2 regions of the Cupriavidus sp. CuC1 genome follow, and region 1 is predicted to be linked to the other one. Evidence: predicted binding sites of a transcription regulator. Region 1 holds the regulator's gene; the other holds the start of a gene.
The links. The regulator NrdR, encoded in region 1, represses ribonucleotide reductase genes. The targets are predictions, from matches to a motif close to CACNANATNTNGTG.
Positions count from the first base shown of each region.

Region 2: a site for NrdR is predicted at 2,038-2,051, ahead of ACGLHR_RS08430 (ribonucleoside-diphosphate reductase subunit alpha). Genes of this name have one in related genera too.

Region 1 is NZ_JBIUHC010000014.1:65,086-69,501, forward strand. It holds gene ACGLHR_RS08785 (PilW family protein) at 1-666, opposite strand, end outside; gene pilV (type IV pilus modification protein PilV) at 675-1,313, opposite strand; gene nrdR (transcriptional regulator NrdR) at 1,455-1,922, opposite strand; gene glyA (serine hydroxymethyltransferase) at 2,082-3,329, opposite strand; ZMP/ZTP riboswitch at 3,452-3,554, opposite strand; gene ybgC (tol-pal system-associated acyl-CoA thioesterase) at 3,717-4,121, shown strand; gene tolQ (protein TolQ) at 4,118-4,416, shown strand, end outside.
Region 2 is NZ_JBIUHC010000013.1:100,341-104,756, reverse strand. It holds gene ACGLHR_RS08440 (sigma-54-dependent transcriptional regulator) at 1-1,140, shown strand, start outside; gene ampD (1,6-anhydro-N-acetylmuramyl-L-alanine amidase AmpD) at 1,133-1,762, shown strand; gene ACGLHR_RS08430 (ribonucleoside-diphosphate reductase subunit alpha) at 2,265-4,416, shown strand, end outside.

The DNA of each region.
Region 1 (4,416 bases):
TGCCACTTCGTCGTCATCCGTGGAGATGCCGTAGAGGACCTGCAAGTTCTCTACGCCGGGAACAAGTTGCTGTGCGACGAAGGTAGAGGTCTCCTTGCCGGCTGCGCGCCGCCGGTACTTGCACATCAGATATGGCAGGCCATCGGCGCCGTTCTGCACATAGAGAATCGAGAGTCCGCGTTGGCTTGCGGCACTATCGATGCTGGACGGCGCGGCGACGGCCTGTCCGGAGCAATCCACCATGGACCCATCGCTCACCGTCGGGTCAGCCGCCGTCCCGACGCCGAAGAATCGAGTCAGCAACACGTCGCTGGCATTGACGGCGGTGCCAGCATCGCAAGCCAGCGTCTCGCTGTCCGAGGGGGTTGAACAGTTGTCCAGTCCCATCAGCATCTGCGAGCTGATCTGCATTGAACCACCATCGCTGGCCGGCGGCGTGTAGGCAATCTGACGCAGCATTCGTGAAACGACGCCGATCGCGAACTGACCGCGCTCCTCGAGGCTGGCACTGTCATTGATGCTGCTATAGGTGCTGCGGGTCAGTAAGTAAAAGGAGGTTGATGCAACTAGCACCAGCATGCCAAGCGTCAGTGCAACCATCAGCTCAACCATGGAGAAGCCTGAGCTTCGCAGGCGACGCCGGGTTGTTTGTCTGGAGCCGGCCATGAGCGTTTTCAATTGCTGACCCCCGGGTTGGCCACAATCACGATCTGTGGCGTTGCCGAGCCGTCGGCGGCTTGCGTGTCTGGCATGGTTGTACCGGTCGCGACATCCACTCCCGGCTTGTCGGCGAATCGCGATACCCAGCCCATCTTGATGACGATCGGGCTATCGCTGGCTTGGCCCGTGCCGCCGGCCGTGGCGTTGCACGCCCAGGTGTAGCCGGCGGAGGTGGAATAAATGTTGGAGTCGCGGCAGATTACCGCGCGCCCACCCGGCAACGCCGTCTGGACGCGTTGCGTCCATTCGGCCAAATCGAATGTGACCATGTTGGCTGCGCAAACCGGGCTGCCGGATGCGCAGGGGGTGGAAAAGAAATTGGCGCCCGTCGGCACCGCCGGGGCGCCGGTGCTCGTGTCGAAGAAGTAACTGCTGTTATTGGCGAGCATTTGGGCGCTGTTAGCCCGCATGCGGTCTGCCATATCGCTAGCGAGCTGCAGCGCCAGCGTGTCATAGGACGCTTGTTGGGAGAATCGGAATGATTTGATAAGAAGATTTGCCACGCCGAGCACGCCGATAGCGAGCACGACGATTGCCACCAATGCTTCGAGCATGGTGAAGCCGGCCGTCCCCCGACAGCTTGACTGACCCATCTTGACCCTCGTCCGAAAAGACTACGTTCTTTTGGCTTCGTTCTATTTTTTGTAACGGCAACCCAGGTGGAAGTATAGATATAAGAATTGCCACCTAGGACCCAGTTTGGGAAGAATTAAACAACGTCCCCGTTACTTTTTCTACTGCTTTCGTGGGGTAGACGCCGAAAACTCATCCAGCATGTCGCGGAATTCCGACACGTCCTCAAAGCTCCGATACACCGAAGCAAACCGGATATACGCAATCTTGTCGAGCCGGCGCAGCTCGCGCATGACCAGTTCCCCGACCTGGCTGCTGGGGATTTCTTTCTCGCCGAGGGCGAGCAGTTTCTCTTCGATGCGGGTGATGGAGGCGTCGATAGCTTCAGCCGAGACCGGGCGCTTGCGCAATGCCAGGCGCATCGAGTCCTTCAGCTTGTCACGGGTGTAGTCCGCGCGCGAGCCGTTTTTCTTGACGATGGCGGGGAAGAACAGCTCGATCCGCTCATAGGTGGTGAAGCGGCGGTCGCAGGATTCGCAGCGGCGGCGGCGGCGCACAGTATCGCCTTCTTCCGACATGCGCGTGTCCAGGACCTGGGTGTTGGAATGGGCGCAAAAGGGGCATTTCATGCCTGACCACCTCGAAGTTTGAGCCGGGGCGCGTGCTGCGCGTGCAGCGTCTTGTCATTTTGTGTCGCGCCGGGCCGGGTTGGCAAGGCCCGCCGGCGGCGCTGGCGGGCCGCGGCGGGCTGCCGGCCACCCGCGCATGGGCGGGTGGCGCAGGGGGCATCAGCCGTAGACCGGGAAACGCTTGGTCAGGGCCGCCACTTGCTCGCGCACGCTGGCGATGTTGGCCAGGTCGTGTGGGTTTTCCAGCACGTCGGCGACCAGGTTGGCCACCAGGCGGGCTTCTTCTTCCTTGAAGCCGCGGGTGGTCATGGCCGGCGAGCCCAGGCGGATGCCCGAGGTGACGAACGGCTTTTCCGGGTCGTTGGGGATGGCGTTCTTGTTGACGGTGATGTGTGCCTCGCCCAGGACCTTCTCGGCTTCCTTGCCGGTGATCTGCATGGCGCGCAGGTCGACCAGCATCACGTGGCTTTCGGTACGGCCGGAGACGATGCGCAGGCCGCGCTCGATCAGGGTCTCGGCCAGCACGCGGGCGTTCTTGACCACTTGTTGCTGGTAGGCCTTGAACTCGGGCGACAGGGCTTCCTTGAACGCGACTGCCTTGCCGGCGATCACGTGCATCAGGGGACCACCCTGGATGCCGGGGAAGATGGCCGAGTTGATGGCCTTCTCATGCTCGGCCTTCATCAGGATCACGCCGCCGCGCGGGCCGCGCAGGCTCTTGTGGGTGGTGGTGGTGACGAAGTCGGCGTGCGGTACCGGGTTGGGATACTCGCCGGCGGCGATCAGGCCGGCGTAGTGGGCCATGTCGACCATGAACAGGGCGCCGATGGACTTGGCTACCTTGGCGATGCGTTCGAAGTCGATGCGCAGGGCGAAGGCGGAGGCGCCGGCGATGATCAGCTTGGGCTTCTTTTCCTGGGCCAGCTTTTCCAGCGCGTCGTAGTCGATGTCTTCGTTGGCGTCCAGGCCGTAGCTGACGACGTTGAACCACTTGCCGCTCATGTTGAGGGCCATGCCGTGGGTCAGGTGGCCGCCTTCGGCCAGGCTCATGCCCATGATGGTGTCGCCCGGCTTCAGCGCGGCAAAGAACACGCCCTGGTTGGCTTGCGAGCCGGAGTTGGGCTGCACGTTGGCGGCTTCGGCGCCGAACAGTTGCTTGACGCGGTCGATGGCGAGCTGCTCGACGACGTCGACGTACTCGCAGCCACCGTAGTAGCGCTTGCCGGGATAGCCTTCAGCGTACTTGTTGGTCAGTTGCGAGCCTTGCGCGGCCATCACGGCCGGCGAGGTGTAGTTTTCCGAGGCGATCAGCTCGATGTGTTCTTCCTGGCGCTGGTCTTCCTTCTGGATGGCGGCAAAAATCTCAGGGTCGATCTGGTCGATCGTATAGCGGCTGCGTTCGAACATGGCGAAAACTCGTCTGAAAAAAGGGGAATTCCGAATGGCTTCGGGGTAGGGCGCGCGGGGAAGGCACAGGCGACCGGCGTCGGACGCGTTAGCTATCCGGCGCAGGGCGCACCCTGCTTCCCATTCGCTGCCCAGGCGAGCGGCAGGCGCTTGAAACATCGCGCCAGAGAACTTTGCGCTTCCTCGTGGTAGTGCCCACTGACTTCGCCAGTCGCGCAAGATGGAATGGTTGGCGGCAGTTTAACGCGAGGCGCTGGCTCGCTGCAAGACGGTGTGGCGGGCCCCGGGGCCGAAAGTCAATGCCTTGTCTGTCAGGCAATGTAAGTGTTGTAATGTCGGACAAGGGTTTACACCGGGTCGGGCCGGCTCTCCGCTACAATCGCGGCCATGAGCAACAATGTGTGGGCCTTGCGGGTGTATTGGGAAGACACCGACGCGGGCGGCGTGGTGTTCTACGCCAATTACCTCAAATTCTTCGAGCGCGCCCGTACCGAGTGGCTGCGCTCGCTTGGCATCGAACAGCAAGCGCTGGCCGATGAGTCCGGCGTCGTCTTCATCGTCAGAAGCACGGCGGTGGACTACAATGCCCCCGCCCGTCTGGACGACCTGCTTGAGATCCGGACACAGATTGAACGGGTTGGCCCGGCGTCGGTCCAATTCGCCCAGGAAGCCTGGCGTGGTGAGCAATTGCTGGCTACTGGCGCCATCCGGGTCGGGTGTGTTGATCGCAGCACATTCCGCCCGACTCCCATTCCCGCTCCCGTCCTTGCAACCATCAAGACCGCTCGATGAATCCCGTGACCGTCACGCAAGACCTGTCGATCATTTCGCTGGTGCTGCACGCCAGTGTGCTGGCACAGGCCGTCATGGCCCTGCTGCTGGTGATGTCCCTGTTCTCGTGGACATATATCTTCCGCAAGCATTTCTCCCTGCGCGCCGCGCGCACCCAGACCGAGGGTTTCGAGCGCGACTTCTGGGCCGGCGGTGATCTGCAGGCCCTCTACCAGAGCGCAGCCAACAACCGTCACAACACGGGCGCGCTGGAACGGATCTTCGAGTCCGGCATGGGCGAATACCTGAAGGCGCG
Region 2 (4,416 bases), on a different contig from region 1:
ATCAGCGGCGAGTCCGGCAGCGGCAAGGAGCGCGCGGCGCGTGCCATCCACGCGGTCAGCGCGCGCGCCGCGCATCCTTTTATCGCGGTCAATTGCGGCGCCATCCCCGAGACCCTGATGGAGTCGGAGTTCTTCGGCCATGTGAAGGGCGCCTTCACCGGGGCCGACGCCGAGCGCGGTGGCTTCTTCCTGGCAGCCAACGGCGGCACGCTGTTGCTCGACGAGGTGGCCGACCTGCCGCTAGCGATGCAGGTCAAGCTGCTGCGCGTGCTGCAGGAGCGGCGCGTGCGCAAGATCGGCGCGAGCCGCGAGGAGAGCGTGGACGTGCGGGTGCTGTGCGCCAGCCACAAGGATCTTGCCGCGATGGTCGCCTCCGGCCAGTTCCGCCAGGATCTGTTCTACCGCCTCAACGTGCTGGCGCTGCGCATGCCCACGCTGCGCGAGCGGCGCGAGGATATCCCGGTGCTGGCCAGCGCCATCCTGGAGCACCTGGCGGTGCGCTATGGCGATCCCCATCCCAAGCGGCTGGCGACGGCTGCGCTGCAGCGGCTGTCGGATTACCCGTTCCCGGGCAATGTGCGCGAGCTGGAAAACCTGCTCGAGCGCGCTTATGCCTTCGCGGAGGGCAATACCATCGCGGTGGGCGACCTGGGCCAGATGGACGCGGGCATGGGCCATTCGGCCATGCCACGCCCGCCCGCGCCGCACGCCTACCTGGCTTCGACGGCCGTGGCCGCCGCGCCGGCGTCGTCCGGCTTGCGGCCCGATTCCATGCAGGAGCTTGCATACGATGCGCGGGCCGAATCCCGCGGCGGCGCGCAGCCCGATCCGTTTGCGCAACCCACGGCGCCACGTGCCGCGGAGGTGGCCGCAGACGCTTGCCGTGCCACCTTCCCGATCGACCTTCCCGGCCGGCTCGAAGCGCTCGAGCGCGACCTGATCCTGCAGGCGCTGCAGCAGACCGGCTTCAACCGTACCGCAGCCGCGCCGCTGCTGGGCCTGAGCTTTCGCCAGCTGCGCTACCGCATCCAGCAGCTTGGCATCCGCGAGGGCCGCGACGACCCGGCCGATGGCGCGGCCGAAACCAGCGAAGCGCTGCGCGACGGGCTGCTGGCGGCGGATGGAGAACGCGATGCCTGATCGCGACAACGGCAAGCTCGCGCCGGCACCCGTGCCCGGGCAGGGGTTGACTCCCGACGCGGCCGGCTGGGTGCCCGCGGCGCGCCAGGTGCCGTCGCCTAACTTCGACGCCCGGCCCGCGCACATGCCGGTGGACCTGGTGGTGATCCACAACATCAGCCTGCCGCCCGGGCAGTTTGGCAGCGGCGATATCGAAGCCTTCTTCCTGAATCGTCTCGACCCGTCCCGCCACCCCTTCTTCGCCACGATTTATCAGGTGCAGGTGTCGGCGCATTTCCTGGTGACGCGGGAGGGGGAGCTGGTCCAGTTCGTGTCCTGCCTGGACCGGGCCTGGCACGCGGGCCAGTCCGAGTTCTTCGGCCGGCCTCGCTGCAACGACTTCTCCATCGGCATCGAGGTCGAAGGCAGCGACGACCAGCCGTTCACGTTGGCCCAGTACCACACCACCTCCGCGCTGGTGCGTGCCCTGCTCTGCACCTATCCGGTGCGGGCCGTGGCGGGGCACAGCGATATCGCGCCCGGGCGCAAGACCGATCCGGGGCCATATTTCGACTGGGCGGCCTTCGCCGCTGCCGCCGGCGTGGCTCCCGCGCAACTGCCTTACCGCAAAGACCAGCCCTGAGGCAAGGGCAACAAGCGGGGTCTAGGGGATAGCCGCGATTTGGGGAAAACCCTGATAAAGTCCGCGCCTATCGAACCAGGCAGGTCAATCAAAAAAATTTCTCGTCACGGTGCGGTAACGAACCGTCGGGCGGATTCCCTTGCGTCTCTTGGGCTGGCGGGTATGGCGCAGCGCCGCATGCCGCGCCGGCACTGGAATTCGCGCCAAAAAAGCACTTGTCAAGACTGGTGAATCCGCCGGGTTTCACTATACTTAGTCCAGTTTTTCGCATCGACCACTAGATCTAGTGGTGCTTTCGGGGAGCCGGCCTAGGTGTGCAGTTACCGCCGCAGCATTGGCTGCGGTCCGCCGAAGGGCCGGCGCATCACAAGAGTCCCAGCAGAATCCAGCAATAGCAGCGCGCCCTTCCGGGTAAGACCGGCCGGCGTGTCTGAGCCTTTTTGCGCATTTTGCCCGGGACTCTTTGTCACTCATAAAACACGGGTCAGAACAGGAGTTCCTCATGCAGACAGCCCAGAACGAACTTTCCACCGGCGCAACCGCCGCCGGTGCAGCAGCGAACGCGCAGTCGAACCCCGCTACTGCCGCCGCTGGCAGCTACCAGGACTACAAGATCATCCGCCGTAACGGCGCCGTCGTGGCGTTCGAGCCGAGCAAGATCTCGGTAGCGGTGACCAAGGCCTTCCTCGCCGTCAACGGCGGGCAGGGCGCCGCTTCGGCGCGTGTGCGCGAAGTGGTCGAGCAAGTGACCCAGAACGTGGTCCGCGCGCTGCTGCGCAGCCGCCCCAATGGCGGCACCTTCCATATCGAAGACGTGCAGGATCACGTCGAGCTGGCGCTGATGCGCTCGGGCGAGCATGAAGTGGCCCGCGCCTACGTGCTGTACCGCGAGAAGCGCACCCAGGAACGCGCCCAGGCCAACGCCCAGGCGGTGGCCCGCGTGCAGGAAGGCGGCGCCACGTTCAACGTGACCGACGCCGGCGTTGCCCGCGTGCTGGACCTGGGCGCGCTGCATGGCCTGATCGACAACGCCTGCTCGGGCCTGGGCGACGCCGTCAGCGCCGAGCCGATCCTCAAGGAAACGCTGAAGAACCTGTACGACGGCGTGCCGATGACCCAGGTCTACGACTCCGCCATCCTGGCCGCGCGTACCCTGATCGAGAAGGACCCGGCCTACAGCCAGGTCACCGCGCGTATCCTGCTGCACACCATCCGCAAGGAAATCCTGGGCGCCGAAGTGACCCAGACCCAGATGGTGTCGCGCTACGCCGACTACTTCCCCAAGTTCATCGCGCGCGGCATCGAAGCCGAGCTGCTGGACGAGAAGCTGGCCACCTATGACCTGGCCCGCCTGGGCGCGGCACTGGACGCCCAGCGCGACTTCCAGTTCAACTACCTGGGCCTGCAGACCCTGTACGACCGCTACTTCCTGCATATCGACGAAGTCCGCATCGAAATGCCGCAGGCCTTCTTCATGCGCGTGGCCATGGGCCTGGCGCTGGGCGAGAAGGACCGCGAAGCCCGTGCCATCGAGTTCTACCAGCTGCTGTCGTCGTTCGACTTCATGTCGTCCACGCCGACCCTGTTCAACTCGGGCACCCGCCGCTCGCAGCTGTCGTCGTGCTACCTGACCACCGTCTCGGACGATCTGGAAGGCATCTACGAAGCGCTCAAGGAAAACGCGCTGCTGTCGAAGTTCGCCGGCGGCCTGGGCAACGACTGGACCAATGTGCGCGCCCTCGGCTCGCACATCAAGGGCACCAACGGCAAGTCGCAAGGCGTGGTGCCGTTCCTGAAGGTGGTGAACGATACCGCCGTGGCGGTCAACCAGGGCGGCAAGCGCAAGGGCGCGGTCTGCGCCTACCTGGAAACCTGGCACCTGGACATCGAGGAATTCCTCGAGCTGCGCAAGAACACTGGCGACGACCGCCGCCGCACCCACGACATGAACACGGCGAACTGGATTCCCGACCTGTTCATGAAGCGCGTGATGGAAGCCGGCGAGTGGACCCTGTTCTCGCCCGCCACCTGCCCGGACCTGCACGACCTGGTCGGCAAGGCTTTCGAAGAGGCCTACCTGGGCTACGAAGCCAAGGCCGCCCGCGGCGAGCTGAAGCTGTTCAAGAAGATCCCCGCCATGCAGCTGTGGCGCAAGATGCTGGGCATGCTGTTCGAGACCGGCCATCCCTGGATCACCTTCAAGGATCCGTGCAACATCCGCAGCCCGCAGCAGCACGTGGGCGTGGTGCACAGCTCCAACCTGTGCACGGAAATCACGCTCAACACCAACGAGAGCGAGATCGCCGTTTGCAACCTGGGTTCGGTGAACCTGGTGGCCCACCTGAAGCAACTGGCCGACGGCACCCAGGTGCTCGACCACGCCAAGCTCGAGAAGACCATCCGCACCGCGATGCGCATGCTCGACAACGTGATCGACATCAACTACTACGCGGTCGAGAAGGCACGCAACTCCAACCTGCGCCATCGTCCGGTCGGCATGGGCATCATGGGCTTCCAGGACTGCCTGCACATGCTGCGCCTGCCGTACGCCAGCGACGCCGCCGTGCAGTTCGCCGACACCTCGATGGAAGCGGTGTGCTACTACGCCTACCGCGCCTCCAGCGAGCTGGCAGAAGAACGCGGCCGCTACAGCA